DNA from 2 places in the Methylobacterium sp. J-092 genome. Region 1 is predicted to be linked to the other one. Evidence: predicted binding sites of a transcription regulator. Region 1 holds the regulator's gene; the other holds the start of a gene.
The links. The regulator LexA, encoded in region 1, represses DNA repair genes until DNA is damaged. The targets are predictions, from matches to a motif close to TGTTCNNNNTGTGTTCNG.
Positions count from the first base shown of each region.

Region 2: the regulator LexA is predicted to act here: its motif matches at 2,022-2,039, upstream of MKK60_RS01410 (DUF3072 domain-containing protein).

Region 1 is NZ_JAKSXU010000186.1:3,851-7,251, forward strand. Features, by position in the region: gene mcrC (5-methylcytosine-specific restriction endonuclease system specificity protein McrC) at 1-23, shown strand, start outside; partial or broken gene MKK60_RS22080 (ComEC/Rec2 family competence protein) at 173-1,660, shown strand; gene lexA (transcriptional repressor LexA) at 1,654-2,394, opposite strand; gene MKK60_RS22090 (NAD(P)-dependent oxidoreductase) at 2,565-3,401, opposite strand, start outside.
Region 2 is NZ_JAKSXU010000037.1:1,589-4,989, reverse strand. Features, by position in the region: gene MKK60_RS01425 (MATE family efflux transporter) at 1-279, shown strand, start outside; gene MKK60_RS01420 (DUF937 domain-containing protein) at 481-1,275, shown strand; gene MKK60_RS01415 (Flp family type IVb pilin) at 1,282-1,491, opposite strand; gene MKK60_RS01410 (DUF3072 domain-containing protein) at 1,713-2,009, opposite strand; gene MKK60_RS01405 (branched-chain amino acid aminotransferase) at 2,120-3,007, opposite strand; gene MKK60_RS01400 (MarR family winged helix-turn-helix transcriptional regulator) at 3,258-3,401, shown strand, end outside.

The DNA.
Region 1 (3,401 bases):
TGCTCGAAATTGCGGGTGCATAACCATGCAGCGGTGGGGTGGGATACGCCGCATATCGAACGAGAGCCATGGCTTTCCAAGCCGGGCGTACGGCTGAGCTTCATACCGTACTGCCGTTTTAGCCCCGCTGGCGCTCGTACCCGAGTCACCCACTGATCCAGCGAGATTGCAGGCCAACCTTCCCAACAGGGTCTCGATCTCAGGGCTCCACATGGTGCTGGCCGCCGGGGTCGTGTTCTGGCTCGTCCGCGCCGGCCTCGCCCTGGTGCCGTTCCTGGCGCTGGCCTGGCCGATCAAGAAGATCGCCGCGGCGCTGGCGATGGTCGGGGTCACCGCCTACTGCGTCTTCTCCGGCTGGGACATCGCGGCCGAGCGTTCCCTCGTGATGACCCTGATCATGCTCGGGGCGATCCTGGTCGATCGCCCGGCGCTCAGCATGCGCAACCTCGCTCTCGCCGCGCTCATCGCGCTCTCGCACGAGCCGGAAGGCTTGCTCGGCCCGAGCTTCCAGATGTCGTTCGGGGCGGTGGCCGGCCTCATCGCCTGCGCCCGCCTGATCGATGGAGGGATGTTCCGCCGCGACGGGGCCGGGCGGATCGGCCGGCTGATCGCGCTGTCGCTGACGACGGTGGTCGGCACCCTCGGCACGACGCTCGTGGCGCAGGTCGCGACCGCGCCCTTCGCCACCTACCACTTCCAGACCGTCCAACCCTTCGGGCTGATCGGCAACGCGCTCACCCTACCGCTGGTCTCGCTCGCGGTGATGCCGGCGGCGGTGCTGGGCATCGTCGCCTACCCGTTCGCCCTCGACCAGCCGGTCTGGTGGCTGATGGGACTGGCGGTGCGCGGCATGCTGACCATCTCCGGCTGGATCCAGGGGCTCGGGCGCGCCAACGTCGTGGTCCCGGCCTTCGGCACCGCCGCGCTCGGGTGCCTCGCCGCGGGGCTGCTGCTCGCGACGCTCCCGGTCTCGCGCCTGCGCTGGCTCGCCCTGCCGCCGGCGCTGCTCGGGCTCGGCCTGGCGACGATGCCGGCCCGCTACGACATCTACGTCGACCGCCAGGGCAGCGGAGCGGCGGTGCGCCGCGCCGACGGCAGCCTCGTCGCCCTCGGGCGGCCGTCGAACTTCGTGCTGGAGCAGTGGCTGAAGGCCGACGGCGACGGCAGGCCGGGCGCGCAGGCGACGGGCGGTTCCGTTTGCGACCGGATCGGATGCACGCTTCGGTTGGCCGACGGGCGCGCGGTGGCGCTTCTGAAGGATCGCCGCGGCTTCGCGCAGGATTGCGCCAAGGCCTCGGTGCTGATCACGGCGCTCGCCGCACCGCCCGGCTGCGCCGCCGCCCTCGTCATCGATCGCGCCTACCTCGCCAGCCACGGCGCCGTGGCGATCCGCGTCGAGCCGAATGGCTTCATTCTGGCCGACACGCATGAGCCGGGACGGACGCTGCCGTGGCGCCCCGCGATGGTCCGTCCCCCGCCCCAGGGAACGGATGACGCGGCAGCGGGCGGATCGTCGCCCGCGGCCGAGCCCAAGCCGAAGGACGTCCCGTTCCAGGGCATGGCCGTACCGCCCCCCCGGGCGGAGGACGCCGACCCGGCACCCGACGATCCGGCCGCGGACGGCCCGAACCCGGAGATGCCGGGCGAGACCCTTCAGTAACGGCGCACGAGGCTGACCAGGCGGCCCTGGATCTGCACCCGATCCGGCCCGAGCACGCGGGTCTCGTAGGCCGGGTTCGCGGCTTCGAGCGCGATCGAGGAGCCGCGACGGCGCAGCCGCTTCAGCGTCGCCTCCTCGTCGTCGATCAGCGCCACGATGATGTCGCCGGTGTTGGCGGTGTCCTGCTTGCGGATGACCACGAGGTCGCCGTCGAGGATGCCCGCCTCGACCATCGAGTCGCCGCGGACCTCCAGGGCGTAGTGCTCGCCGCCGGCCAGGAAGTCCGGCGACATGGTGATCGCGTGGCTCTGGTTCTGGATCGCCGAGATCGGCGTGCCGGCCGCGATCCGGCCCATCACCGGGATCGACACCGCGCGCCCGCTGTCGTCGACCATCTGCGTCGTGGAAGGACGCGGCGGCACGGCCTTCGAGCGCCCGCCCTCGACCACGCTCGGGGTGAACCGGCGCGGCGCGGCGGGAGCTGCCGGCACCGGGGCGGGCGCGCTGGAGCGGCCGGCGCCGTCGGGCATGCGCAGCACCTCGATCGCCCGAGCCCGATTCGGAAGCCGGCGCAGGAAGCCGCGCTCCTCTAGGGCGGTGATCAGCCGGTGGATGCCGGATTTCGACTTGAGATCGAGGGCGTCCTTCATCTCGTCGAACGACGGCGGAACCCCGTCCTCGCGCATCCGCTCGTCGATGAATCGCAGGAGATCCAGCTGTTTACGGGTCAGCATCGGCGCGGCTCGCAGGAATGCGCGGCCACACGAAGGTGGAGCCGCAGAAACAAAACACGAACACGTTAAACGTTCGTCAAGTGTTCCGCAAGGGTTCTCATCGGCCGATCCGACCGTTGCATCGAATTTCGTCGCGCGCCGAGCCCTTTTCGATCGCTGTGCTGCGGGGCTCAGCCCTCGAGGCTGCGGCGCACGGCGCGGGCGGTGACCGCCGAGACGCGCACGTTCGATTCCCGCGTCACGCCGGCGATGTGCGGGGTCAGGATGAGGTTCGGCACGTCGATCAGCGCCGCGCCGCCCGCGGCGTCCACGGGCTCCTGGGCGAACACGTCGAGCGCCGCCCCGCCGAGGTGCCCGGACCGAAGCGCCGCGGCGACGGCGGCCTCGTCCACGACGCCCCCGCGGGCGGCGTTGATCAGGATCGCGCCCGGCCGCATCCGGGCGATCGCCGCCGGCCCGATCATGTCGCGCGTCGCCTCGGTCAGCGGCACGTGCAGCGAGAGCACGTCGCTCGTTGCGACCAGCGCGTCAAGGGTCAGGCTCGCCACCGCGCCGTGCGCCGGGCGCCACGCGGCGTCGTCGGGCGCAAGGTGCGGGTCGAAGGCGGCGACGGTCATGTCGAGGGCCGCCGCACGGCGGGCGGTCTGGCGGGCGATCGCGCCGAAGCCGACGAGGCCGAGGCGCTTGCCGGCGATCTCGCGTCCCATCAGCGCGTTGCGCGGCCACGCGCCCGCGGCGACCTGCGCGCTCGCGCCGTAGGCGCCGCGCAGCAGCAGCAACGCGGTGCCGATCACGTACTCGGCCACCGCGCCGTCGTTGGCGCCGGTCGCGGGATGGACCGCGATCCCGCGGGCGGCGCAGGCGGCCAGATCGATGTTGTCGAGCCCGACGCCGAGGCGGCCCACCACCCTGAGGTCGGATGCCGCCGCGAGCAGGCCCGCGCGCACCTGCGTGCGGTTGCGGACGATCAGCCCGGACGCGCCCGCGAGCGCCGCGCGCAGGGCGTC
Region 2 (3,401 bases), on a different contig from region 1:
AACAACCTCGGCTTCCCGTTCCGCTCGACCCTGCTCAACTGGGGCCGGGCGACGCTGGGCACGATGCCGCCGGCGCTCGCGGGCGCCGCCCTGTACGGGCCGCGCGGGGTTCTCGCCGGCGTCGGCATCGGCTCGCTCGCCTTCGGGCTGGCCGGCATCCTGATGGTCGCCCGCACGGTCACGCTGCTCGAGCGCGACGTCGTGGTGCCGGCGCGCGCGCCCGATCCCGAGGCGAGCGTCGCCGCCGCCGGCCCGGCCCATGGCGGCGCGCTGGTGTAGCGCGCCGCGTCGCGTCGGCAGGCGCGACGTCCCGGGCATCCCGGCCGGGACGCGATCCCCGGTGGATGCGCGGCGCCGATCGCGCCGGGACGCGCCCGAACGTTGGCCGGCAACTGGCCAGCGGCGTCGATAAGGGTCTAGACTTGGAACGCGCGGCCCGCGATGCGGTTTTCCGCGCGGCGAACAGACCAAGGCCGCGTGATGTTCAACCCGCTCGACATGCTTCAGGCCCAGAACGGCGCCGGGATGCAGAGTGTGGCCCAGCAGTTCGGCCTCACCCCCGAGCAGACGCGCCGGGCGATGGAGGCCCTGATGCCGGCCTTCGCGCTCGGGCTGCAGCGCAGCGCCGTCCCTGACCCGACCGGCCTGTCGCAGATGTTCGGGCTGGCCGGCGCCCGCCCCGCCGCGAGCCCGGCACCCAGCCCGGCCGAGACCATGCTCGGGCAGATGTTCGGCTCGCCGGCCCTCACCCAGGCGATCCTGCAGCAGGCCTCCTCGGCCAGCGGCGTCGGCTCGCAGGTGCTGCGCCAGATGCTGCCGATGATGGCCGGCGCGGTGGTCGCGAGCATCGTCCACATGCTGCTGAACCAGCAGGCTCCGGAGGCCAAGCCGGCGCCCGCCCCGGCGCCCTCGCCGTTCGCGGTCGCGCCGGGCTGGGCCGAGATGATGAAGGCGTTCGTCCCGGCGCAGGCCGCGCCGGAGGCGCAGAAGCAGGCCGCCAGGCCCCCGGTCTCGAAGCCCCAGGTCTCGAAGCCCGCACCGAAGCCGGAACCCGATGCCGCCGGCGGCATGTTCCAGCAGATGCTGAAGACCGGCGCCGAGGTTCAGGAACAGAACGTCAAGGCGATGCAGGGCCTGTTCGAGGCGTTCTGGGCCGAGGCCGACCCGGCCAAGGCGGCCGCGGCCAAGCCCTCGGGCACGACGCCGAACGCCGACCCCGCCTCGGAGCCGGACGCGTCGCACCGGTCGCGCAAGGGCCGGCCGGGGACGCGCTGAGGTTGGTCAGTTCTGGCTGACCGCGTTTCCGATGGTCTGGTAGACGGTGCTGACCTTGGACGCGTAGAGGCGCAGGCTGCCGACGATGGCCAGGAAGACCAGCCCCGAGATCAGGGCGTACTCGATGCTCGTCGCGCCGCGCGCGTCGGCGGCGAAGCGGCGCTTCGGCGGCACGGCTCCGGCCCCTTTCGACAGTTCGACGGCCGTCCTCGACATCGATGATCGCCTTCCTCGGCCGAACCGGCACACGGCGACCCTACCCGCGCGACCTTGAGGATGTTTTAACTCGATCGGCGACGGGCGACGGTCGCAGCATCCGCCGCAGCAGGATCCGTGCGACCGGCCGTTATGCGGGTCCCCTCCCCCGCTTGCGGCGAGAGGGGATGGGCGCTCGGGCGACCCGTCGGGAGCGGGCCCCGCGGGCGCCTTCGCTCCGCTCAGCCGTGGCCGGCTTCCTTGCGCAGGGCGTCGATGCGCTTGGAGGCCTCGGCCTTGTCGATGTCGGGATCGAACGCCTCGGGCTCCTTGGTCTCCTCCGACAGGGTCTTGAGATAGGAGGCCTGCGCACCGGTCATCGGCTCGCCGCCGGTGGTCCACTGGTCGGGATCCTTGATCTGGTTCGACACGTCCTTCGGGTCGGTCTTCGGGTTCTCGTTCGAAGCGGACTTCGTGTCGGACTTGGCGTCGGACTTCGAATCGGACTTCGCCGTGGTCTTGGCAGCGGCCTTGGTCATCGGGCACTCACGCGTTCATGGAATGTTCCGTCAGAACGCGGCCCGCATCCCCGAGGTTCCCCGCCGGCCGGAACCGGCGGGGGATAAGGCGCCTCAGGCCGCGCGAACCTTCAGGCTGCGCGCGCCTGCGGCTGCACCTCGGCGAGGTAGTCGTCCATCAGCGTGCGGGTGATCGCGCCCGGCGCGAACCGGTAGGGCCCGATCTCGGAGACCGGGGTGACCTCGGCGGCCGAGCCGGTGATGAAGCATTCCGAGAAGTCGGCCATCTCCTCGGGGCGGATGCGGCGCTCGGTGACCGCGAGGCCGCGGCGGCGGGCCAGCTCGATCACCGTCTGCCGGGTGATGCCGTTGAGGAAGCGGTCGGCGGTGGGGGTGTGGATCGCCCCGTCGCGGATGAAGAACACGTTGGCGCCGGTGCACTCGGCGACGTTGTCCTCGAAGTCGAGCATCAGCGCGTCGGCATAGCCCTTGTTCTCGGCCCGGTGCTTGGAGATCGTGCAGATCATGTACAGGCCCGCCGCCTTCGAGGCGCAGGGGGCGGTGCGGGGGTCGGGCCGGCGATACTCGGCGATGTCGAGGCGGATGCCCTTCATCTTGGTGGCGGCGTCGAAGTAGCTCGGCCATTCCCAGGCGGCGATCGCCAGGTGGATGGTGTTGCCCTGGGCCGAGACACCCATCATCTCCGAGCCGCGCCAGGCGACCGGGCGGAGATACGCGTCCTGCAGGCCGCTGACCTTGAGCACGGCCTCCTTGGCCGCGACGATCTCGGCGGCCGAATACGGCACCGCGAAGTCGAGCAGCTCGGCGGAGCGGCGCAGGCGCTCGGCATGGGCGAGGCTCTTGAAGATCACCCCGCCATAGGCGCGCTCGCCCTCGAACACCGACGAGCCGTAATGCAGCCCGTGGCTCAGCACGTGGATCTTGGCGTCCCGCCACGGCACCATGGCGCCGTCGAACCAGATGGTGCCCTCGCGCTCGTCGAACGGGATCACGGACATGGGAACGTCTTCCTGGAAATCGTCGCGGCCCGCGCAACCTGCGGGCCCTTCGGCGGGGACGATGTCGATGGGCGCGCATGCGGGCGGCGCCGGCGGGGTTGACGGGTACCAACCGGCCTGGAATATGTCAACGACACTGACGTATATCGCGCGCACGCTCCTCCTTCCCATCCTCTCCGCTCCGACGTCCTTCGCGCCGACGTTCGTCTCCTCTCCCGCCCTTCGCGCCGCAACCGGACCCGGGCCGCACGTGACATCTCCCGCCCTCCGCGAACGCAAGGACGCCGCCGAGCCGGCCGCCGCCTGCAGCAGCGACGACCTGATCGAGCTCCTGTTCTTCGCCTATCGCGACTTCGTCGGCGATCCGGACCGGATCCTGGCCGAGTACGGCTTC